One region of the Paenibacillus sp. JJ1722 genome, then DNA from elsewhere that is predicted to be linked to it. Evidence: a T-box and tRNA genes for the amino acid it is inferred to sense, from the RefSeq annotation. Region 1 holds a T-box; the other regions hold tRNA genes.

What was found. The T-box of region 1 lies ahead of argS (arginine--tRNA ligase). A T-box ahead of a tRNA ligase gene usually reads a tRNA of that ligase, here a tRNA-Arg.
Region 2: it has a tRNA-Arg gene. The T-box ahead of argS (arginine--tRNA ligase) is inferred to sense a tRNA for this amino acid. The anticodon was not compared.
Region 3: it has a tRNA-Arg gene. The T-box ahead of argS (arginine--tRNA ligase) is inferred to sense a tRNA for this amino acid. The anticodon was not compared.

The regions. Positions count from the first base shown of each region.
Region 1 is NZ_CP182500.1:2,336,292-2,346,548, reverse strand. It holds gene ACM1ND_RS10675 (ABC transporter ATP-binding protein) at 1-893, shown strand, start outside; gene ACM1ND_RS10670 (ABC transporter ATP-binding protein) at 893-2,977, shown strand; gene ACM1ND_RS10665 (S-layer homology domain-containing protein) at 3,103-4,071, opposite strand; gene argS (arginine--tRNA ligase) at 4,336-6,063, opposite strand; T-box leader at 6,123-6,381, opposite strand; gene ACM1ND_RS10655 (four-helix bundle copper-binding protein) at 6,459-6,788, opposite strand; gene ACM1ND_RS10650 (MogA/MoaB family molybdenum cofactor biosynthesis protein) at 7,051-7,566, shown strand; gene ACM1ND_RS10645 (nicotinate phosphoribosyltransferase) at 7,633-9,096, opposite strand; gene ACM1ND_RS10640 (cysteine hydrolase family protein) at 9,217-9,783, opposite strand; gene ACM1ND_RS10635 (NUDIX domain-containing protein) at 9,851-10,257, opposite strand, start outside.
Region 2 is NZ_CP182500.1:151,601-161,857, reverse strand. It holds gene tpiA (triose-phosphate isomerase) at 1-593, opposite strand, end outside; gene ACM1ND_RS00700 (phosphoglycerate kinase) at 653-1,834, opposite strand; gene gap (type I glyceraldehyde-3-phosphate dehydrogenase) at 1,955-2,965, opposite strand; gene ACM1ND_RS00690 (sugar-binding transcriptional regulator) at 3,060-4,097, opposite strand; tRNA gene ACM1ND_RS00685 (tRNA-Arg) at 4,367-4,441, shown strand; gene clpP (ATP-dependent Clp endopeptidase proteolytic subunit ClpP) at 4,652-5,248, shown strand; gene ACM1ND_RS00675 (PdaC/SigV domain-containing protein) at 5,375-6,484, opposite strand; gene ACM1ND_RS00670 (SIMPL domain-containing protein) at 6,724-7,485, opposite strand; gene ACM1ND_RS00665 (HPr family phosphocarrier protein) at 7,758-8,027, opposite strand; gene whiA (DNA-binding protein WhiA) at 8,164-9,108, opposite strand; gene ACM1ND_RS00655 (gluconeogenesis factor YvcK family protein) at 9,114-10,100, opposite strand; gene rapZ (RNase adapter RapZ) at 10,113-10,257, opposite strand, start outside.
Region 3 is NZ_CP182500.1:4,722,391-4,732,647, reverse strand. It holds gene ACM1ND_RS20965 (GerMN domain-containing protein) at 1-267, shown strand, start outside; gene rph (ribonuclease PH) at 360-1,121, shown strand; gene ACM1ND_RS20955 (XTP/dITP diphosphatase) at 1,121-1,753, shown strand; gene asnB (asparagine synthase (glutamine-hydrolyzing)) at 1,924-3,768, opposite strand; gene ACM1ND_RS20945 (hypothetical protein) at 3,932-4,291, shown strand; gene ACM1ND_RS20940 (DUF4870 domain-containing protein) at 4,611-4,904, opposite strand; tRNA gene ACM1ND_RS20935 (tRNA-Arg) at 5,079-5,152, shown strand; gene ACM1ND_RS20930 (TetR family transcriptional regulator) at 5,275-5,883, opposite strand; gene ACM1ND_RS20925 (nitronate monooxygenase) at 6,074-7,048, shown strand; gene ACM1ND_RS20920 (6-phospho-beta-glucosidase) at 7,144-8,487, opposite strand; gene ACM1ND_RS20915 (LacI family DNA-binding transcriptional regulator) at 8,674-9,648, shown strand; gene ACM1ND_RS20910 (helix-turn-helix domain-containing protein) at 9,807-10,257, shown strand, end outside.

The DNA.
Region 1 (10,257 bases):
TTTGGCCGATGTTTGCCATTGGAGAGCTGATTAACATTATGCAGCGCGGTAGCGCTTCCCTGGACCGGGTCAATGAAACTCTCGATGTCCAGCCAGACGTTCAGGATGCAGCTCAACCTGTTCCAGTGGACCGCCTCGAATCCATCAGGATGAAAGACGTTACCTTCCGTTACCCTACTTCTACTATTGACAATCTGTCACATGTGAGTCTGGAGCTCAAACGCGGAGAAACGCTAGGCGTCGTTGGTAGAACCGGCAGCGGGAAATCCACTCTGCTCAAACAGCTACTGCATGAATATCCGACGGGTAGCGGTGATATTTTAATCTCCGGCATACGTTTGGAGGACATTGCAGTAGAACAACTACACAGCTGGATCGGCTACGTGCCGCAAGAGCAAATTTTGTTTTCTAAATCGGTGCGCGAGAACATTCAGTTCGGGAAACCTCGTGCAGATGATGACGACATTATGGAAGCTATCCGTACAGCTGCCTTCGACCAGGATTTAGGTACCTTGTCTGATGGGCTGGATACACTGGTCGGAGAAAAAGGTATCGCCCTGTCCGGCGGCCAGAAGCAGCGTGTTTCGCTGGCACGCGCCTTTATCGGTGATCCGGATATTCTATTGCTCGACGATGCACTATCTGCAGTAGATGCCCGGACGGAAGCAAGGATTATTGACAATATCCGACGTAAGCGCTCGGGTAAAACAACCTTGATCTCCACCCACCGCCTCTCTGCTGTAGAACATGCAGACCGGATCGTCGTGCTGGAGCAAGGACGCATTATTGAGGAAGGGACCCACAGCGAGCTGCTTCAGGCTGACGGATGGTACCGACAACAGTATGAACGGCAACAAGTGGAATCTGATCTGACCTCAGGGGAGGTATCCTAATGAAACCTAATATCGGCAAAAGGCTATTCCAGTACGCGCTGACGAGCAAAGCAGGCTTTATTGCCGCTCTCATCGCTTTGGCTATCGGAGTAGCCGCCGAGCTCGCTGGTCCCTTCATCGCCAAAACGATGATTGACGACCATATGCTCGCTATTGAAAAACCATTTTATGAAACAACTAGTGTGGACGGAACTGTAAGCTATGCTGGAACCCACTTTAAGCGTGAAGATCGCTTTGAGTCCGGGGAGACCAAAGGTCGCGAAGCGAGGATTTTACAAGTTGGGAAATCTTTCGTATTTATCGATGGCTCGGTTAAAGTGGCTGACGGTAACCGCTCCTTTACGAACGGAACGCTGACTGTGACACGCGGCTCCGACACCTTTCGCTATGAAGCTAAGGCTCTGACAGCTGATGAACTGTATAGCTTTTACAAACCGGAAATGCCCGGTATCTTTCAGCTGATTGGCTGGTATTGCTTCTTCCTGGTTATTTCCATTTTTGCTGAATTCGGCAAAACATACTGGCTGCAATCCTCGGCGAACAAGGTCATTCAAAAGCTTCGGCTTGATCTCTACGCGCACATCCAGCGGTTGCCAGTTTACTTTTTTGATAACTTGCCCGCAGGCAAAGTCGTATCCCGTGTTACGAATGACACTGAGGCAGTCAAAGATTTGTTTGTGGCTGTGCTCTCAAATTTCACTTCAGGGATTGTGACGATGGCAGGAGTATATGTTGCACTCTTTTTGCTGGACTTCAGACTGGGTCTTATCTCTCTGTTTATAGTACCGTTACTGATCTTGTGGATTGTATTGTATCGCAAGGTCGCCACCCGCTATAATACGATCATTCGGTCCAGACTCAGTGAAATTAATGCGATTATCAATGAATCGATTCAAGGGATGTCCATCATTCGCGTATTCCGCCACCAGAAACAAACGCAGCAAGAGTTTGAAGAACTGAATGATGATTATATGAAGCATCAGAATAAAATGCTGAATTTGAACGCCTTCACTTCGCACAATTTAGTCAACGTGTTGAGAAATCTCGCCTTTGCCGTCGTGTTGTGGTATTTCGGATCTGAGGCGCTCGGAACTACAGGTAGTGCTGTTTCACTAGGCGTATTGTATGCCTTCGTCGATGTGCTGGGTCGACTGTTCCAACCTATGACGGGTATGGTCAACCAACTCGCCGTACTGGATACTTCCATCGTATCCTCAGGACGCGTATTTGAGTTGATGGACGAAACTGGAGAGCCGGTGACGGACGGCACGATGCCGCGCTACAAAGGCCAGGTAGAGTTTAACGACGTTTCCTTTGCCTACAAAAAGGATGATGTACTTAAACATATTTCCTTTACTGCACAGCCCGGGCAAACAGTTGCCCTTGTCGGACATACCGGATCAGGCAAAAGTTCGATTATTAACCTGCTATTCCGGTTCTATGATCCGCAAAAAGGAACGATCACCATTGACGGAACATCTGTCAAAGACATCCCTAAGCAATGGCTTCGCCATCATATGGGTATTGTTCTTCAAGATCCATATTTGTTTACAGGTACGGTAGCCTCTAATGTCAGTCTCGAAGACAGCCGAATCACGAGAGAACAGGTGAATAAAGCGCTGCATGACGTTGGAGCCGACAAATTGCTGGCCCATTTGCCGCAAGGATTCGATGAGCCTGTTATTGAAAAAGGTAGCACTTTATCAGCCGGGCAACGCCAGCTAATTTCCTTCGCTCGTGCACTAGCCTTTGATCCCGCAATTTTAATTCTGGATGAAGCTACTGCCAATATTGACACCGAAACGGAAGCGCTCATCCAATCCGCTCTTGAGGTACTCAAGAAGGGACGTACGACCTTTATCATTGCTCACCGTTTGTCCACCATTCGCAGTGCGGACCAAATTTTGGTACTTCATCGGGGTGAAATTGTTGAACGGGGTAGCCATGACGAACTTATGACTCAAGGCGGTCGTTACTTCCAAATGTATCAGCTCCAGTCGGGAACAGTTGCAACAGATTCGGCTTCATCCTCTGCTACGCCTTCTGCGCAAGATGACCTGCTTGCAGGCAAAGTCAGCATTTAAAGCTTGAATAGCCCTATTGCTTAGGGCTAACGATTAACATTTGGTATGAAAAAAACCAGCAAGTCTCCCCTACAAATTGGAGGCTCGCTGGTTTTATTTATATCTATAACATAGGGCTCGTAATTTTATTTAGCTACAGACGTGCCTGTTCCTGTGGGCGGAAGCACTGTTCCATCTACTGCTTTAAGCGTAACCTTATACTTGCTGTCTACCAATGTGCTTGTGTGGGTATCCGTAATGACCTGAATATTCATTTCCCCTGGCTTTGGACTAGTCAGCTTGTAGTAAATTACTGCATTCGTATCATCTACGTAGTCGATGTGATCCACTTCAATGCCGTAACCTGGATTAGGTGCCTGCAGACGGGTGATTGTCACTTTGTTCTGCTCGTCATTTGCCTTCTCTATACTCATACTAATGTTATTTTGTTGAACCGGATCTACAGGCTCAGCCGGATTTTCAGGAGTAGCTTCAACCGTTTTATGACTTTGTACAAATTCGGATGCGTTATAGACCATTTCTGCTGCCTCCATCCGCGTTACTTTACGATCCGGGTTAAAGTTGCTCTGTTCGTCCAATTTTGCAATTTTGGTCAATAGCAGGAATTGAACGGCTGCATTTGATTCCTGGTCTAGTTTTTTGCCATCCGCTACATTAATTAACATACGGACAGTTGGATATTCACCCGTTGCACTCACTGCTTTATACAGAATATTCGCAAATTGTTCTCTTGTCATACGGGTGCTTGGATCAATATCTGGTGACAAAGGGATTTGGTGTTGGGCTGCAATCCGATAGGACTGGGCATACCATGCAGAAGCCGGAATGTTTGCAAAGGAACCCGTTGTGAAATCAGGCATTACCTGAAGATCCATTGCACGAACAACCAAGTGTACTCCTTGTGCATACGTGAGCGTTTGATCCGGTGCAAATTTATCCTTGGTTATTCCTTGAATAATTCCTTTGTCCTGAAGTGAGTTTACGATCTTCTCCTGTTCAGTTCCCTTTATATCACGAAAAGCAGAGGCCGACGTAGCTACTGCCAATGAGCAGATGACAAGCAGGGCAGCTGTCACGCTTTTGTTCTTTTTCATGAGATACACCTCCATGTTTACTTTGCTTCTACACTTACCGACGCAATAAAAGCATCAAATGTTTCAAATATGCACAAATTGGTTGCAAAACAGTGGAATACCTGCGTTTAGTGTACCCGTCTAACTCTTTTCTGCTCACAATCTTTATACATACCCAAAAGTGCCTGTAACCGATTTATTTTTTTACAGTATTCCTTTGGAATATCCAGGTCTGGGTAGCAGTCATCCCGCCAGCAAAAACTCGCTCCCCTTTGTTCGCTTTGCTTACATCCGATTCGGTGCTTTCAGACCAAGAAGTTGCAGCGCGCATGCCAGAATATCGGCAGTTTGTTCCGCCAACTGAATACGCCACTGTCCACCATCGACAATCCTTTCCTTGGCGTAAAAACGGTTAAACGCCTGGGCCGTATCCAATGCAAATCTCGCAATTACCGAAGGCTCCAGTTGGCGAACCGCACGTATCAGTTGTCCGTGATAGCGATCCAACTGCTTAAGCAGCGCCCAACCTGTGTCACCCAACATTCCATCCGATACGTCATTCAAATCACGAGAATGGCTATCTTGGACAAGGGCGTTGTCGCTAGAATTGGTATTATCAACATCGACGCGAGCGTGAGCTTTCTCCAGAAGGCTGCGAATGCGCGCATGAGTATACTGCACATAAGGCCCGGTCTCGCCTTCAAAGGTCAGCGCCTCCTCCAACGAAAAATCCACTTCATTCAGCCGGTTGTTTTTTAAATCACCAAAAATAATCGCCCCGATACCAACGTCCTCAGCTACTGCCTGTTGTTCCTGCAAATCGGGGTTCTTCTGAGTAATGATGGCTTGAGCACGCGCTATAGCTTCATCCAGCACCTCCTCCAGTTTGACAACTTTTCCGCGTCTTGTGGACATTTTCTTACCCGCAAACCGCATTAATCCAAACGGCACATGCTCACATTGCTCCGCCCAAGCCTCCCCTGCATGCTTCAGCACCGCAAACACCTGCTGAAAATGCAACTTCTGTTCTCCACCAACGACGTACAGCAACCGATCAGCCTTCATCACTTCATGACGATAAATCGCTGTTGCCAGATCACGTGTCGGATAAATGGTGGTCCCATCCTTTTTTAGAATAAGACACGGAGGCAGTTCCTCGTCTTCCAGACGAACCACGAGCGCACCATCACTTTCCTCCAGCAATCCTTTTGCTCTTAATTGAGCAACAACTGCCTGCATCTTATCATTGTAAAAACTTTCTCCCAGCACATGGTCAAATGTAATGTTCAGACGCTGGTACATACGATCAAATTCACCCAGACTAACTTCAACAAAAAACTCCCATAGTTGTTGAGCCTCAGCATCCCCATGCTCCAAACGTCGGAACCACTCGCGGCCTTCATCCTCCAAAGTCGGATTATGCTCGGCCTCCTGATGAAAACGAACATATAGCTTCAGCGATTCACCAATCGGATCATGTTGTAGCTGCTCCTCATTTCCCCATCTTTTATAGGCCGCAATTTGCTTGCCAAACTGTGTTCCCCAATCCCCAAGATGATTCACACTAATTGGAACATATCCGGTTTCACCAAGAATACGATACAAGGCAGCACCGATAACAGTAGAGCGAAGATGACCGATACCAAACGGTTTGGCAATATTGGGCGAGGACATATCAATAACTACCCGCTGTCCGTGCCCGATATTGGGCCTGAGGAAATCGGCCTTGCTCAATTCAGCAAGCATAAGTGGAATATGAACAGATCGATCCAATGTTATATTTACATAGGCACCCGATGCTGAAGCAGTTAAACCTTCTTCATGATTCACTAGCTCCGCCAATTCCAGTGCAATGTGCTGTGGAGACTTTCGAAACTTTTTGGCCAGCACAAAACAGGGAAACGCCACATCTCCCCATTCAGGCTGCGGAGGCACCTCAAATAAAGATAAAATTTCTTTCTCCTCCAAGCCCGTATGGGCCAATATCGCTTGAGCAGCAATCCTCATCAACATGATCTCTCTCCTTCTTTTTATAGAATCTAACAAAAAAAGCCCCCGCCTCTTGAAATAATTCAAGAGACGAGAACTTCAATATCCCCGCGGTACCACTCTTCGTAAATCGGTTGTGCAGCTAAAGCTAACTTACACAAATCGCGATTTCACTCCAATGACTAATAACGGTGTCTGCCGGGCTGATCTACTAGAAATTCTGCTCGTTGGATCAACCGTCTCCCGGGTGCGCTTCACATCGGACCTCATACCGGCTTACACCTCTTCCGGCTCGCTGTAATGATACGGCTCCGCTGCTACTCTCCCGTTCCATGACGTTAATTCCAATCATTATACAAACCTATTCAGTAGAAAGCAACCTATTATTTCCTCTTCAGGCACTAGTTCCATATATGTAATTACACTGCCACCAACTGGCGGCACGCCTGAACGCAACGACGGCAGGCTTCTGCACAATGCTTGCAGTGATCATGGGAATGCTTGCTGCATTCAGCAGCACATACCTCACAGGCCTTGGCGCACAGCTCACAGATTTGCTCGGCAAAATCCGTTCCACGCTGCAGCATTTGAGCAGCAAATCCGCATATTTCTGCACATTCCCTACTCACTCGAATACATTCACGCAGCATAGCTAAATCATATTCCTTCAAACTCGCTACGTAACATACATTGCAAGCGTTCATACATTCCAGGCAAGCATCCACGCATTGTTGGTATGAATGATTCATATTACATTACCTCCCAGTTGTTGACCCTGCTGTACTATTACCCGCTGACCCTTGAGATTAATCATTTGATGTGCGCGCTTTCAATAAAATAAAAACAAAGTAATCCCGACTTATGTAAGGAAGTGTACTATATTCCAGTGTGCAAGTGCAAGGATATTAATCACATGGATTTTTAGCCCCTGTTTCTGACTTGCATACACTCAGTCATTGCTCTATTGTAAAAAGTGTATGTCTAACCACCGATCAAGGAGTGAGCATTTCAATGAATATGTCTTCTGTAGAGGAGCATCGACAGGAATCCCCGCAACAGGTTAATTGCATGGTCGTGACTGTCTCGGACACCCGCACCGTGGAAACAGATACTGGGGGACGACTGCTCATGGATCTACTAGAAACCAATGGATATAAGGTTGTTCGATATGTCATTGTCAAGGACGACTACGAAGGTATTCAGCAGTTAGTATCCGAAGCAGCGGCACAGAATGAAATCGAGGCTGTACTTTTGACAGGCGGCACTGGTATTTCTCCACGTGATACTACATATGAAGCCGTCTCCTCTCTACTGGATAAGGAACTACCTGGCTTTGGAGAAATCTTCCGTTATTTAAGCTTTGCTGAGGACATTGGTTCAGCAGCTATATTAAGCCGGGCTGTAGCTGGCACTGTGGGCCAGACAGCTGTATTTTCTATGCCTGGCTCACGCGGAGCCGTTCGTTTGGCAATGGAACGCATTATTGTCCCTGAGCTACGACATGTGATGAGAGAAATTTATAAATAAGCTCCTATTTCCTACATGCCGCGACACAAAAAGGCACCCCATACATTCATGAGGTGCCTCTTCCAACTATTCTTTTTCTTCAACTTCGGGCTGCATATAGCTATCGATCAGCTTTTGCTTCAGCTCCCATACCTTCTCGCTCAGATTTACACGATAAATTTCAGGGTTCAGCTTCCGCAAATATTCTGGCCAAAACAGTTTCAACTGTGAAGTATGGTAGGCACGAATTTCATCCAGCTCAGGAAGCTCATATACCTTCTGTCCATTTATAAAAATAGGCTCAAGCATTGGTACGGCTTCATAATTTTCTACATACTTCTTCATATACGGATGCAAAGGGTTAAACAGCTTCAGGCGCTTACCATTACGCGGACGCTCTTCATCCGGGAAAGAAATATAATCGGCCACAGCTCTCCCTTTTTTCTTATCCACAATGCGATATACATCCTTCTTGCCTGGTGTGGATACTTTTTCTGGGTTACCCGAGATCTTAATCGTCGGCAACATTTCGCCATCCACTTCACGCTCAACCAGCTTGTACACCCCGCCAAGCGAAGGTTGATCTGAAGCCGTAATAAGCTGTGTTCCTACACCCCATACATCAATACGTGCCCCTTGGGCTTTCAGGTTAAAAATCGTATTTTCGTCCAAATCATTGGAAGCTACGATTTGTACGTAATCTAAGCCTTCAGCATCGAGCATTTCCCGCGCCTGAATGGATAGATAAGCCAAGTCACCGCTATCCAGACGGATTGCATTCATACGCTTGCCCTGACTCTCCAGCATTTTTGCTGTCCGAATCGCATGAGGAACACCACTTTCCAGCGTGTCAAAGGTGTCTACCAACAGTGTAACCTGGTCTGGTAAAACCTTCGCATACACGTCAAACGCCTCCTGCTCCGTCATAAAGGTCTGCACCCATGAATGGGCATGTGTTCCCTTCGTCGGGATTCCAAAGTGCTCGCCTGCCAGCATATTAGAAGTCGCGTCAAAACCTGCCACATAAGCTGCTCGTGCTCCCCAAATCGCCGCATCTGCTTCCTGCGCACGCCGTGTTCCAAATTCGAGCAGTGTATCGTCACTTGCCACCTGCTTGATGCGCGATGCCTTTGTCGCAATGAGTGTCTGATAGTTCATAAAATTCAGTAATGCCGTCTCGACAAGCTGCGTTTCCATAATCGTTCCTTCGACACGTACCAGAGGCTCGTTTGGAAAAACAAGTGCCCCTTCTTTCATCGAATGGACTGTTCCACCAAACTTAAACTGGCGCAGCGCCTCCATGAACATGGGATCGTAATTCTCCTCCTGTTCAGACAGATAGCGAATGTCCTCTTCTGTAAACCGCAAATTTGCAATATAATTCACAATGCGTTCCAGACCAGCGAACACGGCGTATCCATTACCAAAAGGGAGTTTACGGAAATACGCCTCGAACACAGCTTTACGCTGATGACTTCCGTTCACCCAATGGGCGTACATCATATTAATCTGATATTTATCTGTATGTAATGCGAGGCTCGTTGACTGCATCGTAATCATCCTCTCTGACTGTCCCCAGGTTTGTGGCAGCGTACCGCCTCATCTGCCCAGATTCAGCAATATCCGGCTCCATTTTGTTATCGGACATTGGTGCACAATCGTTAAGTTATTTTACTTCTTCTGACGTAAAACCGTATCCTCAGCCGACCGTACCGCAGCTCCAAGACTTCCCTCAAAATGACCCAAAGCCCAATCATGTCCAGCTTGATTAAAGCTCGCCACAGCGTCCTTGTATACAGTAATAGCAAAACCTTTGTTATAAGCATCTACAGCCGTATGCAGCACACATATATCTGTACACACACCAATTAGATGAACTTCCAGAACACCACGTTCACGCAGCCTGAGCTCCAGATCTGTGCCCGCAAAAGCACTGTACCGTGTTTTATCCAACCAGTAGATAAGATCACTTTGTTGCTCATAAAGGCTACGAAGCTTGCCATACAAATGTCGTCCGTTGGTTCCACGTATATTATGTGGAGGAAACAGCTTGCTCTCCGGATGATAAAGGTCGTTCTCCTCATGCAAATCCACAGCCATGACAACAAAGTCCCCTTGATCCACATATGCCTGCGTAATTGCTGCGATCCGTTCATCCAACTCAATCGCAGGTTGTCCTACAGGCAAACTACCGTCCACAAAATCTTTCGTGTAATCAATAACAATTAGTGCCTGCATCGTACGGTCAGCTCCTTATCCTCAAAGTGATATTGTACGTTCTATGCGTAACCTATTACATTAGGCGTTACGTGTAGATAGATAAACGCGGTACTCTGTCACTAAAACGGTACAACTGTGCCGGTCTTTGTGAATACTGGTTGGAACTGAGCGGTTTGCCATTCTCATCACGCACCTCTTCCAGTATTCCCTGCCTGCTACGAGTCGATGTTATTTTGCGAATAAAGTTTGGCTCTTCGAAATCCGGTACGACACTCTGAATCACCTGATATAATTCACCCAGTGTAAAATGTAGCGGTAAAAACTGCTTGGCTATCGTCGTCTGAAGCATCTGCAACTGAATTTTGCGATAAGCATCTACAATGATATCCCGGTGATCGAATGCAAGCTCCAATTCCTCCAACGCTTCGCGGATCGTGAATAGCCCAACCTCGGAAGCATCATCGGCCGCCTGACGCTGTTCCAACATCCATT
Region 2 (10,257 bases), 2.2 Mb from region 1:
TCATACAGCTCTTTAATCAGACTACGGATATAGGAAATCACTTCATTCGCATCCTGCGAAGTGGAGGATTTGCCTGTTCCAATGGCCCAGATTGGCTCATAAGCAACAACTACTTGTGCAGCCTGATCCTTAGCCAAACCAGCAAAAGCTGCTACAGTTTGCACTTTTACAACCTCTTTGGTTTGTCCAGCTTCACGATCTTCCAGCTTTTCGCCTACACATACGATTGGAGTCAGGTCATGACGGAATGCTGCATGAACCTTTTTGTTCACCGTTTCGTCTGTTTCATTAAAATATTCACGACGCTCGGAGTGTCCGATTACAACGTAGTCTACGCCCAGATCTTTTAGCATTCCACCGCTAATTTCACCTGTAAATGCGCCATCTTCTGCAAAGTGCAGGTTTTGTGCGCCAATTTTAATAGACGTGCCTTTTACTGCTTCAACCAGAGCAGGAAGATTCGTAAATGGTGCGCAAATCACGCTTTCCACTCCTGCAACCTCTGCTTTGCCTTTGATCTCCTCGATGAAAGTTTTAGCTTCTGGTACGGTTTTAAACATCTTCCAGTTACCCGCGATAATCGGTGTTCTCAATGGTTTCAACTCCTAACTATTAGGTGCCCTAAAGCTTTATTCACGCATAGTGCGTTTGATTATTTATCGTTAAGTGCAACAACACCCGGAAGTGCTTTGCCTTCCATAAATTCCAGAGATGCGCCGCCGCCAGTGGAGATATGATCCATTTTGTCAGCCAAGTGGAATTTTTCAGCCGCAGCCGCTGAATCACCGCCACCAATGATGGTGTATGCTTCAGTTGTTGCGCAAGCTTCCGCTACTTCACGAGTACCACCAGCGAAAGGTTCGATTTCAAATACGCCCATTGGTCCATTCCAAACAACCAATTTGGAGTTTTTGATCACATCTGCATAGATTTTACGTGTTTTCGGTCCGATGTCCACGCCTTCCCAATCTGCAGGAATGCCGTCGATATCCACAATGTTTGTGTTCGCCGTAGCGCTGAAATCGTCAGATACAACAATATCAACCGGAAGGTAGAAGTTTTTGCCGAGCTTCTTCGCTTTTTCGATAAATCCAAGAGCTACGTCCAGTTTGGATTCATCCAGTAGAGATTGACCCACTTCATGACCTTGAGCTTTGAAGAATGTATAAGCCAAACCACCGCCAATGATTACGTTATCTGCAATGTTCAGCAGGTTGTCAATCACGTCGATTTTGTCTTTTACCTTGGAACCGCCGATAATGGCTGTAAAAGGACGATCTGGGTTTGAAAGAGCTTTACCGATTACAGACAATTCTTTCTCCATCAGCAGGCCGGAAACAGCCGGAAGAAGATGCGCGATACCTTCTGTGGAAGCATGAGCACGGTGTGCTGCACCAAATGCGTCATTCACGAAAACGTCTGCCAATTCAGCAAATTGCTTCGCCAATTCAGGATCATTCTTTTCTTCTCCTGCATAGAAACGTACATTTTCAAGCAACAGCACGTCGCCGTTTTGCAGTTCAGCCACTTTCGCTTTAACAGCTTCGCCTACCGATTCGTCCACTTTAACTACTGGTTTTTTCAGCAGCTCAGACAAACGTACGCCAACAGGAGTCAGACGCATGGATTCAACAACCTGACCTTTTGGACGTCCAAAGTGACTCGCCAAAATAACTTTTGCACCTTTTTCAATCAGGTAGTTAATGGTTGGCAAGGTTTCACGAATACGCTTGTCATCCGTAATTTTACCGTCCTCAACCGGAACGTTAAAATCTACACGAACAAACACCCGTTTTCCATTCAGTTCTATATCACGTACGCTCTTTTTGTTCATCTCCATATTCCTCCGCACCCTTATAATTTTACGAATCAGGAATTCAAGGCACATTTGATATATAAAGAGCGGAAACAATAACCTGTTTCCGCTCTATGATGTTGCTCAATAAGACTGTTCTTATTTAGCCAGTTTTGCGAAGTATTCCAACGTGCGGATCAATTGTGCAGTGTAAGACATTTCATTGTCATACCAAGCTACAGTTTTCACCAGTTGTTTGTCGCCAACAGTCAGAACTTTAGTTTGAGTTGCATCAAACAAAGAACCGAAAGTAAGACCTTTGATGTCGGAAGAAACGATTTGATCTTCAGTGTATCCATAAGTTTCAGGATCGGAAGCTTCTTTCATCGCAGCGTTGATTTCTTCAGCAGTTACGTTTTTCTCCAGAACTGTTACCAGCTCAGTCAGGGAACCTGTAGGTACTGGAACACGTTGAGCCGCGCCATCCAATTTACCTTTCAACTCAGGGATAACCAAACCGATTGCTTTAGCAGCACCAGTTGTGTTAGGAATGATGTTTTCAGCTGCTGCACGAGCACGACGGAAGTCTCCTTTAGCATGTGGAGCATCCAAAGTGTTTTGGTCGCCAGTGTAAGCATGAATTGTAGTCATCAAGCCTTCAACGATACCAAATTTATCTTGCAGTGTTTTAGCCATAGGAGCCAGGCAGTTTGTTGTGCAAGAAGCACCGGAGATTACAGTTTCAGTTCCGTCCAGAATTTCATGGTTTACGTTGTAAACGACAGTTTTCATGTCGCCAGTAGCTGGAGCGGAGATAACAACTTTTTTAGCGCCGCCTTTCAAATGTTTCTCAGCAGCTTCTTTAGTTGTGAAGAAACCTGTACATTCCAGAACGATGTCTACACCCAGGTCTCCCCAAGGCAGTTCTTCAGGGTTGCGGTTAGCCAAAACTTTAACTTCTTTACCGTTTACTTTGAAGAAGCCGTCATGTACTTCTACTTGTCCTTGGAAATTACCTTGTGTTGTATCATATTTCAACAAATGTGCCAACATTTTGGAATCTGTCAAGTCATTGATTGCTACTACTTCAATACCTTCCACATTTTGAATCCGGCGGAAAGCAAGGCGTCCAATACGTCCGAAACCGTTAATACCAACTTTAACTGTCATGAGTGAGTTCCTCCCAAAGTTCGTTTAGTTTAGTTTTATATATTCAAGACAGACCCGAAAGCCCGTCAAGACAACAATATTCATAAATCCTATATTAATCATTTAAATAACGACTTACAATCTCAACAGCAGCGCCTTCGTCGGTGACTAGAATGTCCTCTTGCCCGAAACGCAGTACCGCATGAATAGCGGCCGCCTTGTTTTTGCCTCCAGCTACACCTAGAACCGTATCGGTACGCCTAATGTCCTCCAATCGGAGTCCAAGCGTCAGCATTCTGTGAACAACGACGCCATCTTCGTTAAAGTAATAACCAAACGATTCAGCTACCGCTCCTTCACTGCTGATCTGGGCAAAGGTTTCGGGATCAAGTTTACGTCTATGTGCCATCGCTATGGCGTTGCCTATCCCGTGAATGATGATACGACTCTCGCGAATCAGGTTCAATATATCCTGAATGTTCGTATCTTCAAGCAAGGAGTTGTAAGCATGATTGCTGAGCAAATCCGGTACATGGAGCAGACGGTATTGAGCGCCTACCTTGCGAGCCATTGTGGAAGCAATTGTGTTGGCCTGCATTTCCATGCTTTCTCCCAAACCCCCGCGTGCCGGTACAAACCACCCACCCTTAAGTGGGCCATTAGAAGGTAGTGCCAGTTGTTCCGCCACGTCGGCAATTGTCGTGCCACCTGTTACAGCGACCACATCCTCGTCGTCCATAACACTCAGCAACGCTTTTGCTCCAGCGCGCCCCAGCTCCTGCTTTGTTAACGGAGAAGCATCCGAATCCCCTGGAACGACAACCACCTTCCTCAAACCATAGGCTTGACGAATCTGGTCCTCCAATTGGGACAGGCCGAACAAGTTGTTCGCAATCGGCTCCAGCTGTTCCAGCAGATCCAGTCCTGCTTTGCTCACCTTCATGCCTACACTCTCAATCTCAATTAGCCCCTGAGCTTTAAGAAGATCGGTTTCGGCGCGCAACACGCGCTCAGTCATGTTCAGTGAAGCTGCCAGTGTTCTGCGTCCAACAACATCGGACAGCATAATCTGATGCAGGATCGTGTACCTTTTTTTCAAAACATCCATGAGGTCGGGCAGAAGCTGCTTCTGTATTTCTAATATCTTTCGCATGCTTTCCACTCCCGCACACTTCTAAGTTCTGTCTCTAATGCTCTATCTCTAACTGGTCTCAAAACGTCCCGGGATAACTTTTTAAGTCCCACGTATATCTTAACCAATATTTGCTCCATATGCAAGTCTATCTGAACCTATATTTCTCAACCATTTATCTGAATATGCGCATTTAATAAAAGCTTGCAATTCACTGCTGTATATCATATAATCATCTTTGTTTCCAATTAACTGTTTAATTAGTTAGTTGTTTGCATTGAATCAACTATGCGCCCGTGGTCCAACGGATATGACGTAGGCCTCCGGAGCCTGAGATCGAGGTTCGATTCCTCGCGGGCGCGCCATTTTAAATGAACGCTTAGATGCTTCTATATAATGTTTTAACCAATAAGAGCGCTGAGGGCTCTTTTTTTTAATCATTAGTTTGACTTTCTTTGACTTTTTGTTTGAAATTGTTTATCATGTGGTTATTACGGTAACAGTTTATAAATAAGGGACGTGTAATCGGCATGTCCACCAAATCCACTAACGATATTTAAGGGAGGTTTTTTGACGTGAGCTATGTTCCTATGGTAGTAGAACAAAGTAACCGCGGCGAACGCGCCTATGACATTTATTCCAGACTGTTAAAGGATCGCATTATTTTGTTAGGCTCGGACGTCAATGACGTTGTAGCCAACTCTATAATTGCGCAAATGCTGTTTTTGGCTGCCGAAGATCCTGAAAAAGATATTCACTTGTATATTAACAGCCCTGGCGGTTCCATTACAGCTGGTATGGCCATTTTCGATACGATGCAATACATTAAACCTGACGTATCTACGATTTGCGTAGGTATGGCGGCTTCCATGGGCGCGTTTTTGCTGAATGCAGGCGCCAAAGGTAAACGTTTCGCTTTGCCAAACAGTGAAATTATGATTCACCAACCCCTGGGTGGTGCACAAGGTCAGGCAACGGATATCGAAATCCGCGCACGCCGCATTCTGAAAATGCGTGATAAACTGAACCGCATTCTCGCAGATCGCACAGGCCAACCACTGGAGCGCATTGAAAAAGATACAGACCGTGACTACTTCATGTCTGCTGATGATGCCAAGGAATACGGTATTATTGATAAAGTGCTAACTAGCTCCTCTCCAGAAGGTGTATAAGAGAAGAAATTTACCTCTTTCGATAACTGGTAAATGAAAAAGCTGCTCCGGATGTCCTTATCCGGTAGGCAGCTTTTTTGCTTTATTGTTTTTTAGGTTATAGACAATTGGACTTATTTATTTCTACTATTCATTCTGTCCCGCAAAAGGCTTTCCACCTTGAGGCAGCAGTTGACCGAACGAGTAGGTGAACTCAGGAATTCCATACGCGTATGGCGCATAATCATACAAATCAAACACGATTGTTACTCCACTGTTAGTCACATAAAAATTCTGATCTGCCGCCAGCTCTTTAAATTTGCCGAATCCTTCGCCAGCCTGAAGTGCATCGATTTTTTTCTTCAAATCAGCATTGAGAAACTTTTTGTAGTTCGGATTTGCCTTCAATACGTCAGACAATTGCAGCAGTTTACCATCAGCGAGCGAGAACGTATATCCTTTACGTGCCGTCATGCCATGCGCGCCACCCGTATACGAGTAGTCCTGCATAATCACACTCAGAATACCATCTTTGTTATAGGCAATCACAAAATCATTTCCGAACTCATACGGTCTTTCTGTTGTAGCCTCTCCCTCAGCCATCATCTTTTTGCCTGCTGCCAATATACCTTCTGCATGCTTTTTAAGCACATTGTTAATGGCCTGTTGAGCCTCAGAATTCAGCTGGCTACCGCTGATTTGCGGGTACTTAATTTTGTAGGACACCTTCGCACTACTCGAAGCTGGAAGTGTTTGAGACGCAATTGTAATCGGATTTAGCTGGCTTTTACTCAGCGTTACTGTTTTCTGAGCTGCATTCCATTGAGCATCTATGCCCAGATAGTCTTTCAGCAAACTCATAGGAATATATAGCTTCCCAGCGATCTGTTTGGCATCCATACTACGTGTATTGATTCCATTGACGTTGACGTAGGCATCCGAGGAAGAAGCCATAATGTAAAGTTTATTGTACCCGCTACCTACGGTATATGTCGCTGTTTTCGCATCATAGCTTACTGGAATCCCCAAGCTGTCGCGCAGTGCGGCCACCGGAATCATTGTACTCCCGTTCACTTGGACACCTTTAGCGGGCAACGTTTTACCATTCCATTGGATGGTGATTCCTGGTTGCTGTGTTGTCGCTTGCTGCTGTTTCGTCGATGCTGCCTGGATATAGGAAACGGGAACAGCTGTGACTCCTGCGAAAATCCCTGCCGCCAGCAGTGCTGAACCCCATTTTTTTGCATGCTTACTCATATTAAATATTCCTCCTGTTAATGATCTGTATTGTCTATGTGTGATAACTACTTTTATTATTATATCTATACCCTATTGTATGTAGTTTACAATCTGTACACTCTCCGATTTCAATATGTACACCTAATAACTCTTAGCTATGACAGACTCATTACAAAAAGGTTTCGGTATACAAAAAAAGCCAGCAAGCCAGCCTGCACATGATGCTGGCCGCTTGTGGCTTCGTTTGATGATCTATATTAGTTCATTTCGTATTGAGCCGACACCTGAACTTTCACTGTTACTTGCCCCGATTGTATCTCTGTCCCGCCACCTGCTACGTCCAAGAGCGATTTTGACATGGCATTTTCACGTTGTGTAAAGATTTGTGCTTCTCCGCCATCTACCGTCACACTCACAAGAGCACCTAACCCGCGTTTGGCTGCCTTAGCTACAGCACTGGCTTTAGATTGTGCGCTTCCCAATGCCTTAGTAATGGCTTCTTCTTCATAAGTCGAAGGATTTTCCACGGAAAAACGTACATTATCTACGTTATTGGCTCCGGACTTGGTCGCCTCATCCAACAACTGACCGATTTTATCCAAATCGCGGTATTTGACGGAAAGTGTATGGTTGGCAGTGTAGCCTTTGAGCTTCTGCCCTTCTTTTTCGTTATAGGTGTAGTTAGGCTGTACATAAAACTGGCTGGTCTGAATGTCATCTGCACTAATGCTCCACTTTTCTTTCAGCAGTTGTGTAACCTTGTTCAATTTTGTAGCATTGGCTTTTTGAGCAGCGGCTGCCGTATTCCCTTCCGATTGTACACCGATAGAGAGATAAGCAATATCGGGCTTCGCCAATACTTCCCCGCTTCCAGTCACATTAATTACACCGTTTACCGTCGAAGCTGTTGACGCAGCATAAGCACGATCTGCCCCCGTCCATAATCCGCCTGCTACTCCCCCTGCCATTAATGCTCCTGCGAGAACTGCCGTGGCTACTGTTTTTGTCCAAAGTCTCATTGAATTCAACCTCTTTCTTGAAAATGTTTGTACCTTCCAGACGGAAAAGACGGAAAAAGGTTGCAGCCAAGCGTACAAATTTCCGAAACAGAGCATGACCACGGGGATTTTAATTATTTATAGTTTGAACTTAATACGGTGTCTATATTCAACAAATCCATCCATAAAACAGTTAACGGAGGAGTTTTCGAAGACTTTTTTCTGGATACAAAAAAAGCCCCAAAGGGGCTTTTCACTAAGAGCATACACCATATCACAAAGCAAATCTTTGTTTATTGATTTTCCAGCTCTACCTTACTAACCAGACTTACTAAAGCGTTTACAGCCTGTTCGGCGTCCGCACCTTCAGCACTAATATTGATTTCAGTACCTGTACTGATGGCAAGACTCATAATACCCATGATGCTCTTGGCATTAACCTTTTTGTCTTCTTTTTCCACAAAAATCTCAGATGAATATTTATTCGCTTCCTGTACGAACAACGCAGCAGGTCTGGCGTGCAGTCCTGTTTTCAAGCGTACGACTACCGGATGTTTTGACATGTCAGCTTACCCCCTCATCAAATAAATCTGGACACTACTTACTCCATTTTATTTATCACATTATAACATTAACCCGGGACAGACACTAGAAAAAAAACTAAAAAAACCGGGGCTGAAAGCCCCACGGACATTCTTTTTACGGAATCAGGCCATTTTCGCCCCTGATTTTGTCAGCCATCTCATCAATTTTGCGAAGCCGATGATTTACACCCGATTTACTCACGACCCCTTTGAGCATTTCCCCGACTTCTTTTAAATTCAAATCGGGATGAGCGAGTCGAATTTCTGCCACTTCACGCAGTTTATCCGGCAAGGTCTCCAAACCAACTTCCCGCTCCAGCAACTTAATATTCTCAATTTGCCGGACAGCAGCTCCGATCGTCTTGTTCAAATTAGCCGTTTCACAATTGACAATGCGATTTACGGAATTGCGCATATCGCGCATAATGCGTACATCTTCAAATTTGAACAAGGCTTGATGCGCCCCAATGATGCTAAGCAGCTCAATGATCTTCTCGCCTTCCTTGATGTAGAGAATAAAACCTTTTTTTCGCTCAATACAGCGAGCATTTAGATGAAATTCATTCGCAAGATCAACGAGTGCCTGACAATGCTCCTCATACATCGAAGAAATTTCAAGGTGGTAAGACGATCCTTCAGGATTGTTGACAGAGCCACCTGCCATAAAGGCGCCCCGCAAATAAGCCCTCTTACAACAGTTTTTCCGAACGATATCCCGATTAATCCCGTCAGTGAACAAGAAACCTTCTGAGACGATATAAAGATCCTTTAACAGCTGTTGCACACCATTGGGAATACGGACAATGTACACATTATTTTTTTTCAAGCGCATTTTTTTCCGTACAAGCAGTTCGATATGAAGTTGAAAATGCTTCTTGATCAAGGAGTAAATCCGCCTTGCAATCGCGGCATTTTCTGTGGACACGTCCAATATCACCCTTTTATTCGACAGTTGTACGGATCCGAGCATACGTATGAGCGCAGATAGTTCCGCTTTCTCACAGCAGGACTGGCTTTCAATCATCGTAAGCTCTTTTTTCGTTTGTGCCGCAAAGGACAAGGGACTCACCTCCTTCTTAATATCCAGTTTTGTACCAATTGGTAAATATGCTGGCTCAATTTGTCGGCATCATGCCGTAGATACGTACGGAACAGAACTAATGTATCTGCCACCACTTTATATCCCCGATCGGTCAGCTCGCCCATGTCTACTTGAACTGGCTTAGCGCCCTGCTCGGCATACATTTCCTGTACTTGGGGTGGAATTTCTCCGTTATTTACAATGACATAGTCGAAGAGATGATGCCCTACATGCTCAAAAATAGCTTGCAGGTGATCTCCTACCGTATAGCCATCGGTTTCTCCAGGCTGGGTCATAACGTTACAGACAAATATTTTGATAGCGTCTGATTTTACTACAGCTTCAGCGAGTTTAGGTACAAGCAGATTCGGTAATATGCTGGTATATAGACTGCCGGGGCCAATCAAAATCGCATCAGCCTCATTAATGGCCTCTACAGCCTCAGGCAACGGCTCCACGTGAGTCGGTTCAAGAAAGACGCGTTTGATTCGTCCGCCCGCTTCCGGGATCTTGGACTCTCCGGTAATCACCGTGCCATCCTCCATTTCGGCACTTAGCACAACGCCTTCCTCTGCTGCCGGCAGCACGCGTCCCCGGACAGCAAATACACGGCTAAGCTCACGCACCGCCGTTACAAAATCTCCCGATATATCGGTCATCGCTGCTAAAATCAGATTACCCAGGCTGTGGCCTGACAATCCTGATCCCGCACCGAAACGGTATTTCAGCATATCTGACATCACTGGTTCCACGTCAGCCAAGGCAGTCAGCACATTGCGAATATCCCCTGGAGGGGGCATCTGCAGCTCACTGCGCAAAATCCCGGAGCTTCCGCCATCGTCAGCGACTGTAACAATAGCCGTAATATCTAGCGGCTTTTGCTTTAAGCCCCGCAGCATGACGGACAAGCCGGTTCCGCCGCCCATAACAACAATACGTGGGCGCTCCCGTTGTGATCCGGTCTCTTTCATGATTTCACCTCATTAATGCCGGTCCCGATCAGCATCCCGATGCGAAACAGAAACAGATTCTGTCTCGCTGGCACCCAGCATTTTTCCTAAATACTCCGATATTGCAACAGAACGATGCTTACCGCCAGTACAGCCAATGCCGATAATGACCTGGCTT
Region 3 (10,257 bases), 2.4 Mb from region 1:
GGGGAGACGGCGCTGAAATCGGTAGAACGCTCCAAAGACAACGTAATTACGGTATCTCTTTCAGATGATATGTTTGCTAAAGGAGAAGCTGTGCCTGCTGAATTTTTGGAATCGGTTGTGCTGACAGCGGCAGACAATTCAGATGATGCGGTCAAAACAAAAATTCGGATTGAACTAAATGGTGAAAAAAGCGTAATTGGACAAAATAATCAAAATTATGGAGAGCCTGTAGCCAAGCCGCAACATATTAACGAAATCCCTCTTTAAGGGCGGGAATCGTCCTTGGGGTGCTTTTGCCTGCACACTTTGGTAAAATAAACATATAAGAACAGGTTGCATACGACGTAGGAGGAAAAAGCATGAGTAGATCTAACGGACGAAACGGTGATGAGCTGCGCCCGATGAAATTGACAGCAGGAGTAAATAAATACGCGGAGGGCTCTGTTTTTATAGAGGTTGGCGAGACGAAAGTCATTTGCACGGCTACTGTAGAAGAACGCGTACCACCCTTTATGAAGGGACAAGGAAAAGGCTGGGTAACCGCAGAGTATTCCATGCTTCCGCGTGCGACTCATAGCCGTAATCAGCGTGAAGCTGCGCGTGGCAAGCTGACAGGCCGTACCATGGAAATTCAGCGTCTGATTGGAAGAGCGTTGCGTTCGGTGGTCAATTTGCAGGCGCTTGGTGAACGGACGATTACGTTGGATTGTGACGTCATTCAGGCGGACGGCGGAACACGCACAACCTCAATTACCGGTTCTTTCGTAGCGTTGGCGATTGCGGTCAATAAAATTGCCACCCAGCACAAGCTGCCTGTTTTTCCAATTACCGATTTCCTGGCTTCCGTCAGCGTAGGGGTTGTTGGTGAAAAAGCATTGCTGGATCTGAACTATGAAGAGGATTCCAAGGCCAAAGTGGACATGAATCTTGTCATGACTGGCAGCGGAAAATATGTTGAGCTGCAAGGTACAGGTGAAGAAAGCCCATTTGACCGTAACGAATTGGATCAACTGCTTAGCTTGGGCGAACAAGGGATTCTGCAAATGATTGAGCGCCAAAAAGAAGTGCTTGGACCGATTGCTGATAAGATCGGTGCTGGACGTACAGGAGCTGGCGCCTAATGCGGCTGGATGGCCCGGTCGTCATTGTCGCTACGAAAAATAAAGGAAAGGTGCGGGAATTTGCGCATGCCTTTGCGCCGTTTGGCAAGGAAGTCAGAAGCATGTACGATTATCCCGACATTCCTGATGTCGTTGAAGATGGCAAAACCTTTGCCGAAAATGCACTGAAAAAAGCTAAAGCGGTTGGAGATGTGCTCGGATTGCCCGTGCTGGCCGATGATTCCGGCCTCTGCGTGGACTTGCTGGACGGTGCGCCGGGGGTATACTCTGCCCGTTATGCTGGAGAAGGTGCCAGCGATCACGAAAACAATATTAAGCTGCTCGACGTTCTGGAATCGAAGCAGCTGGGTGATGATACGGGACAGCCTTTGCTAAGCCCGGCTCAATTCGTCTGTACCTTGATTCTATATAATCCGCAGACTGGCGAGACGTTGGAATCGACAGGCTCCGTGGAAGGCTGGATTACTACTGAAACCGCCGGCAGCGGCGGGTTTGGGTATGATCCGCTGTTTTATTTGCCAGAGTTTGAAAAGACAATGGCCGAGCTGACGTTGGAACAAAAGCAGGCTATCAGTCACCGAGGGATAGCTCTGCGTGATTTGGCAACAAAGCTGGGTAATCCACAGGCATAGCTTGGTAACAGGGGAGAAATCATCCCCCCATTCACATAACGAAAAAAAAGGCTATCCGTCAGTCATGAGCTGCGGATAGCCTTTTTGGTACCTTCTGTTCCCCATATAGTACACAGCGAAAAATTGCCGCTGCCGCTTAGAAGCTCTATTGCTCCAGCATTCAGTGTAGCTTATCGAATTGCTACCTTGTAAGTGCGCAACCAGTTATCCACTTGAGCCAAGTAGGCAAACAACTGGGGACCCGACATCAGCTGACCAAACCAAGGCAGATTGGTGGATGCCTCCGGTGAGGCGGCAATATCGCGTACCTTTTGCGCATCGATCAGCTTGAGCAGTGGGGAAGAGGAATCATCCAGCAGCTGCAACGCCTGCTTTTTCACAGCCTCAAGATAGGAAGGGTTATGCGTTTTGGGATATGGGCTTTTTTTGCGATACAGCACATCATCCGGCAATACGCCCTCCAGCGCCTTGCGCAAAATACCTTTTTCACGTCCGCCTGTCATCTTGATACTCCACGGAATGTTCCATACATATTGTACCAGTCGATGATCGCAATATGGCACCCGCACTTCGAGTCCCGCTCCCATACTCATCCGATCCTTACGATCCAGTAGAGTAGGCATAAAGCGGGTGATGTTCAAATAGGACATGACGCGCATTTGCGCAGCTTTTCCTGTTTCCCCCGGTAGCTTCGGCACTTCTCCTACCGCGTCTGAGTAGCGATCGTTCAAATACTCCAGCGGCTTGATCCAGTCCCGTACCTCGGGAGACAACAGACTGGCTCTCATATCGGGTGCAACTGCCCACGGGAATGTACCCGAATTCAGCATATCCTCCCGGTGGAACCAAGGATATCCGCCAAAAACTTCATCCGCAGCCTCGCCGGAAATAGCGACCGTGGCTCCTTTTTTAATCTCCCGGCAAAAGAGATACAGCGACGAATCCACGTCCGCCATGCCGGGTAAATCCCGCGTTAGTGTGGAGTTGTTCAGAGCTGCTACGACTTCTGGCGTATCGAATTCAATCCAGTGATGATTTGTCCCTAATTCATCCACCATCCGCTGAATCCAGGGGGCATCGGCTCCGGGTTGAAACGCATGGGCTTTAAAATGCTTGTCGTTATCCACATAATCCACCGAATACGTATGAACTTGTCCTTGCCCGGTACGGTTGTAATAATCGACAGCTAATGCGGATAGAGCGCTTGAATCCAGCCCGCCAGACAATAAGGTGCACACTGGAACATCCGAAATGAGCTGCCGCTCCACCGTATCCAGCAACAGTTCTCGTACCTTGAGCGCCGTTTCTTCGGTGTTATCCTCATGCGCAATGCTTTCCAACTTCCAGTAGGCTTGAATGCGCACGCCGTCGCGGGTGTAGGTTAGCGTATGCCCGGGACGTAGCTCCTTCATGGACGAATAGACGCCGTGTCCGGGGGTACGTGCAGGCCCAATGATAAAAATTTCGGCCAATCCCTCTGCGTCCACTGCTGCTTCTACTGCTGGATGCTGAAGCAGTGCTTTGGGTTCTGAGCCAAATACGAATACTTCTTCGGTTTGGCTATAAAATAACGGCTTCACTCCCAGCCGATCCCGTGCCAGAAATACCTGCTCCCGCTCGCTATCCCAGACCGCAAACGCAAAAATGCCGTTTAACCGATCTACACATTCGGGGCCCCATTCGATATAGGATTCGAGCAGCACCTCCGTGTCGCATTGTGTACGGAAAAAATGCCCGCGCTGTTGCAGCTCTTTTTTCAGCTCAGGCGCGTTATATATTTCCCCGTTATATACAATCGTATAAGTGATATCCTCCAGCTGCCGGATCATGGGCTGAGCGCCATTTTCCGGGTCCATTACGCTCAGTCTTCGGTGTCCGAAGGCACACGGGTTGGATATCCAGGTACCCGCAGCATCCGGTCCGCGATCGGAGAGCGTTTGTGTCATATTCAGCAGCAGCTCAGATTGATGCATTAAGTCTCCGTTCCACTGTATGAAACCTGTAATTCCGCACATGTCTGTTCATCCTCTCTTTGTCGTGTTCATCCAGTGTTGGAATGAATCAAAAACTAAATCCCCAGTTCATCAGTATATATGCCGAAAAGAAGCATAAAATGTCTGTCCGTTCCGAAAACTACAGATGGGGAAACCCGTCTACTCGCAAGGAAGGAGGGAGACCATGTACTACATCAAGGATGCCAAAATACGCCGCTTCACTGAACTTGACGGAGTGCGCTGTGCTGAGGTAGAGGTGCGGCCCGGTGCCGCAGATGACCCGGAATTGCTGGTCTATATCACGGCCAAGGATCAGACGGATGGTCAGCATGACTATGACATGGTACGGATCATCCGCAATGACGCCGATCTGGAGCTGGATTGGTACGACAATAATCTGCATTCGGCATTTGAGGAAGTGACAGACAAGGCTTTTACCGACTCTACACACATTACTGCTGGTGAGGAGCGAGAGAAGTTTAAAAAAGAATTGCTCTCCTATGGGCAGCTCAGTACAGAGTTCGCCAAGGAGTTCGGGGCATGAGGATATGGTGTGCTATGCCTCGGCTTTTGTTGATTTGGGCTCCGGCGCCATCGCCGGATCAGCGTGAAAGGAGGGGGAAATCATAGACGGCAAAGCGAAGTATAAGAAAAACAAAGGCAGCAGTTATATTCATAACAATGAGTTCGCGGAAGAAGTGCTGGAGAAAAACGTAAGACATGAAGTACGGAAAAGTCCTAAACGCTTTGGGAATAAATAAGCAGCCATTGAACTAAATAGCAACAGCAACTCATCAAAAATGACCCTAAAGAAGCCTCCGTATCCCGCCAAATTTGCGGTATGCAGGAGGCTTCTTTTTGAACTAAGCCGCTTCACGCAGCGTCATAATCCCTTTGTAGATGTTATAAACAAAAACCCCGAGATAGACCACTACGAATAGCAGTACAAACCCGATCACTGAACCTGCATGATTCGCCGTAATAATAAAATACACTAGCGGAATTGCCGCAATAATGGGGAAAATATGCGATAAAATAGCCTTTTTTGCATGTCCCTGAACATATTCGTCCCGTACTGCAATCCACACAATGACAGGTACTAGAAAAGGTGCGAAGAAAATGCTGAAATAACAAAGTGACGACAAAAGACCTCTCACGGATTAACCCCTCCTTTATGCATGGTTCTTTGTACATAATACCCCGTTAGCGTCCAAATGATTCCTTTTGCAGCCAGCTTCCCTATATCATAAAAAAATGCTTTTGACAGTTGCCCGAAATGTGATATAATAATCAATGCGCTGAATACATAAGGTTTTATTGATCACTATCTTGTCCCAGTAGCTCAGCTGGATAGAGCAACGGCCTTCTAAGCCGTCGGTCGGGGGTTCGAATCCCTCCTGGGACGTATAGCAAAAAGCTTCCTACATGTAGGAAGCTTTTTTGTTTTTCAGTGCTGCCAAAGCGCTGCGCTACCTGCGCACATGGTGGATTTTATCCGGTGAAGCTAATGGAGAGGGTATTCCATGTTCATGGAGCTTGAAAAAAGGTATGATGCATTCCAAATTTGATATTATCCATAATAATATTTGCCACATCCTTTGGAGTCATATTTGGTGAATATTCATACCACCATTTAACCGTTGTCATTGCAGATGCTGCAAACAAACGAGTTAATAACTCCTGCTTTTCTGAAAGTTCCTTCTTCGTAATTTCTGTTCCATTGCTATTTTCACGAAGACATTCCCCGGTTCTCCTTTCAAATATGCGTGTCATATCTTCATAGACATATAACTCCATATTTTTATTCCACAATATAAGGTACCAATCTTTATGATCATACATAAATTGGAGTTGTTTTCTTAAAGCATTCAAGGATTCGATGTCATTATTCTCCAGATTAAAAGATGCTAGATTAATATTGTTTGAAAGTTCTTCTAATGTTGATTTTACCAATGATTCTCTTAGCTGATATTTATCTTCATAATATTTGTAGAATGTAGAACGATTAATTCTTGCAGTTGTAGTAATATCTTTTACGGAAATAGATGAAAAGTTTTTTTGACTAATACATTTAGCAAACCCATGTTTTATATTTTCAAGTGTTTTCACAACACGTAAGTCTGTTATCTCATTCAATATGTTCACACTCCAATTCACTAATTCTACATATTAAAAACAACAAAAGCTATCAGAACTGTTGTTTAAGCAACATTCAGGGTAAGCCTTACTGATATTCTGAATCTTTTTTCTTTATTATAATCTTAATATAAAAGAATATTTGTATAAATGGTATCCATTTTGTTCAATATGAAAAGGAGAATCTTTTATGTCTAACAATCGTTTATGTAAAGTTTTAGGAATTGAAAAACCAATTATTCAAGGACCTATGGCTTGGGTTTCAACAGCACCATTAGTTGCAGCAGTTTCTGAAAGTGGAGGTCTTGGTGTATTAGGAGTAGGATTTGCTCCTTTAGATTTTATTAGGGACCAGATTATTGCTACAAGAAATCTTACGAGTAAACCGTTTGGAATCAATGTAATTATGAACTCTGAATTATTAGATCATGTAACTAAAGTTGCTTCGGAGGAAAAACCACCAGTAATTTATGCAGATACGCTAGTGGGACTTGATTTTGAGTTATCCCGAAAATACTTTTCTATATGGCATGAATTAGGAATAAAAGTAATCGTAAAAGCAAGTACAATTCAAGATGCAATGACTGCGGAGAAAGCGGGGGCTGATGCAGTTATTGTAAAAGGCTGGGAAGGTGGCGGACATACTACTTATGAAGCAACAACGGTTCTTGTTCCACAAGCAGCGAACTGCTTATCTGTACCAGTGATAGCCTCTGGCGGTATTGCAGATGGAAGAGGAATGGCAGCAGCTATCGCTCTTGGTGCTGAAGGCATTGAAATGGGAACCATTTTTATGTGCGCAGAGGAAACAGTAGTACATGCAAATGTAAAAGATGCCATGTTAAAAGCTGGTGACATGGAGACTGTGATAACAGGATATTCTACTGATGAGCCATGCAGACAATTGAAGAACAAGCTTTCAGAGGAAATGACGGAAATTGAAAACAATTACAGCAAAAAAGAAGCAGCAGTAAAACTAAAAGAAGTTGCTGAAAGTTCTTTGAAAAAGGCGATGCTGGAAGGCGACGTTGAAGAGAAGGGCGCTGTTATGGTAGGACAAATAGTACCACTAATAACTGAGATTAAGAGTGTAAAAGATATCATAAATGATGTATTAGAAGGATACCATGAAACAATATCTAAGATGACTAAGTTTGAAGTTTAAAAGTTAATGTCATTATAAACGGCCGTGATCCCAACCGAAATGAGGGAGACGACCGTTTTTTCATACGTCCAGCATGAACAATCTGTTTTATAAATTTATACCGTCGCCTTCTCCTTATGAGCAAAGAATTGAGGTAGATGCTCTTTGTGTGCTTCTAGCAATTCATCCAGTACGGTTTGAGCAATGTCCCCGCTTGGTACGAGCGGATTCAGGGTGAAGGCTTGCAGTGCGGTTGCATAGTCACCGGTGACCGCCGCTTCAATCGTCAGCTCTTCCATTGCCTTCATTACTTGCAGCAAGCCCCGCTGTGCAGGTGGGAATTTGCCAAAGTTGACAGGTTCGGCGCCATGGGCGCGAATGACACTGGTCACTTCGATGGCGCTATCATAAGGAACATCATCAATCGCACCATTGTTACGTGTACTAACCACCATCAATGTGCCTTTGTTGTTATAAATGGAATTAATGATCTCACAGGCTGCATCGCTGTAATGCGCACCGCCGCGTTTGGATAGTTCCTCTGGTTTGTAATCCAGATTCGGATCTTTATACAATTCAAACAGACTTTCTTCCAGACGTTTGACGACTTGGCCCCGAGTTCCTTCGTTTTTGGCTTCCTCTAATTCTTCCTTGAGCATGTTATCCGTCATATAGTAATACCGATGGTAAGGACAAGGCAGCATTTTCAATTGACGAACTTGATCATACAGGAAGCGCATGTTTCTAATATTTTCAACGACCTTCTCCGGTTTTGCGCCAGGAGCGTACAGTCCTTCAATGACTTGCTCTGTTAATTCGGCCCCTGTTTTGTCATAAACTTTGTGCCAATGAAGGTGGTTAATCCCTGCAAATTTAAAGAACAGCTCTTCTTCCGGTTTGTCCAGCACAGCTGATGCACTCTTGATCGCGCCGATTGGAACATTACATAATCCGATGACTTTATCCCACTGACCATAACGAAGCACAGCTTCGGTGACCATACCCGCAGGGTTGGTAAAATTGATCAACCATGCATTCGGACACAGTTCTTTCATATCTTCGACGATATTGAGGATAACGGGTATGGTGCGAAACGCTTTGAACATTCCGCCGGCACCATTGGTCTCCTGACCGATCATGCCATGTTTTAACGGAATACTTTCATCCTTAATCCGGGCTTCCAGCAAGCCTACCCGAAATTGGGTCGTTACAAAATCGGCGTCCTTCAACGCTTCCCGACGATCCAGTGTCAAATGTACCTCACAATCAATGCCTGCGGCCTTCACCATCCGTTTGGCCATGGCACCTACAATCTCCAGTTTTTCACGTCCTGCCTCAATATCTACCAGCCACAATTCCCGAATGGGAAGCTCTGCATAACGTTTGATGAAGCCTTCTACTAATTCTGGTGTATAACTGGAACCTCCGCCAATGGTTGCAATCTTTATGCCTTTTTTCATGGTTAGTGCCTCCTAAGTATGTTTTTTTAACCGCTTTCTTAAGCACAAATTCACTGTAATCCCTGTAATGCATTACAGGTCAAGCGCTTTTAAAAAACTTATTTTGGGAAGGTGACAATTATAGGGCGGGCACTACGAACATGCTAAACACGAACATGCTAAAATAGGAAGAACGAGGTGAGAAAAATGGCGAATATTCATGAAATTGCAAAGCTGGCAGGTGTATCCTCGGCTACGGTGTCCCGTGTCATTAACAACCATCCGTATGTAAGTGAACCGACAAGACAGCGTGTGCAGGAGGTCATAGACCGACTGGATTATGTTCCTAATCTAAATGCGGTATCTTTAAAAAAAGGCATGACCAAGCTCATAGGGATTATTTCACTTTCTTTTAATGATTCATTGGGTTTATTTGTGCGTGGATTTACAATGTATGCTCAGGAGCATGGCTTTAATATAGCGCTGTTTATTACGAATGGGGAGAAGGGGCGAGAACTTGAAGCGCTGGAAATGTTGCGGAGAAAGCAACTGGACGCCTTGGTCTGTATGATTCGTGTTAATGAGTGGAGTGTGATTGAGCATTATACAAAATATGGTCCGATTGTGACCTGGCAGCGTGTAAACATTGAGGCAATCCCGTCTGTATTTATGGATCAGTATCAGGGCTATACGCTGGCGTTGGAACATTTGTACGCCCGAGGATATCGGAAAATTGTGAATGTGTACGGCAACATGCGGGGGTTGAACACAAAAGAACGCATTCGAGCTTATCATGACTTTTGCGAAAAATATGATTTGGATGCTGAGGCCTTCCCGCATTTTTATGATTTAAATTCAATAGAAGCTGGTGAACAAATAGCTCATTGGTGGGCAGAACGAGAACAAACAGATAGACCAGATGCCTTTGCCTGTTCTACTGATTATTTGGCAGCAGGTCTTTTGACTGAAGCACGGAGACTCGGTGTTTCTGTACCAAGGGATTTTGCAGTAGTAGGCTTTGATAACACCGAAATATCGCATTTGCTTGATTTAACAACGATTCATTACCCGATAGACAAGCAAGCGGAGAATGCGTTTATTATGATTTGCAATGCCCTTGAAGGGCTGGATGAAACGATACATCATCTGGAATTCAAATTAGTAGAGCGAGCGACCACCTGATTCCAAAAGGGACTTCTTGTTAGTGGTTATTAATTACCATATTCAAGTTTATATAGTAGGAATAATGGAAGAAAAATGTTGACACATGTTAATAATTGGTGAATAATTTGAGGTGAAAGTATAAAATTTGGATTTTTTGTATGAAGGGTGGTTATGACTTGGGACATACACCTACGATTTTGGCGAAGTTAGAGGATTATTTAGGGGAAAATAATTTGACGCTGGCACAATTTGCCGAACATTCAGGTGTTCATCAAAGAACACTTAATAATTGGATTGCCAAGCATCGTCCTGTCGCGATACATCAGCTAGATCGAATCACTTGGGCTATGGGACTACCAGAGGGTTTTTTTTACGAACTATACATAGATAACTACATCATTGAGCGCTCCCCGGATTGGAGGCGAATTGAGCCGTTGTTGTTTCGCTGTGCGGAACTGGACAAGTTGGATGCTATCCAGCTTGTAGTGGGACATATTATGGACAATCTTCTATATTCCCCAAAGTTATTTGATGCAGCAGAAAAATTATTCGCACAAGGTCAACACAATGCTGCATTGTTGCTCTACGAAGGGATTGCGGAAGGCGAGAAGTACCAGCACTCTGAAC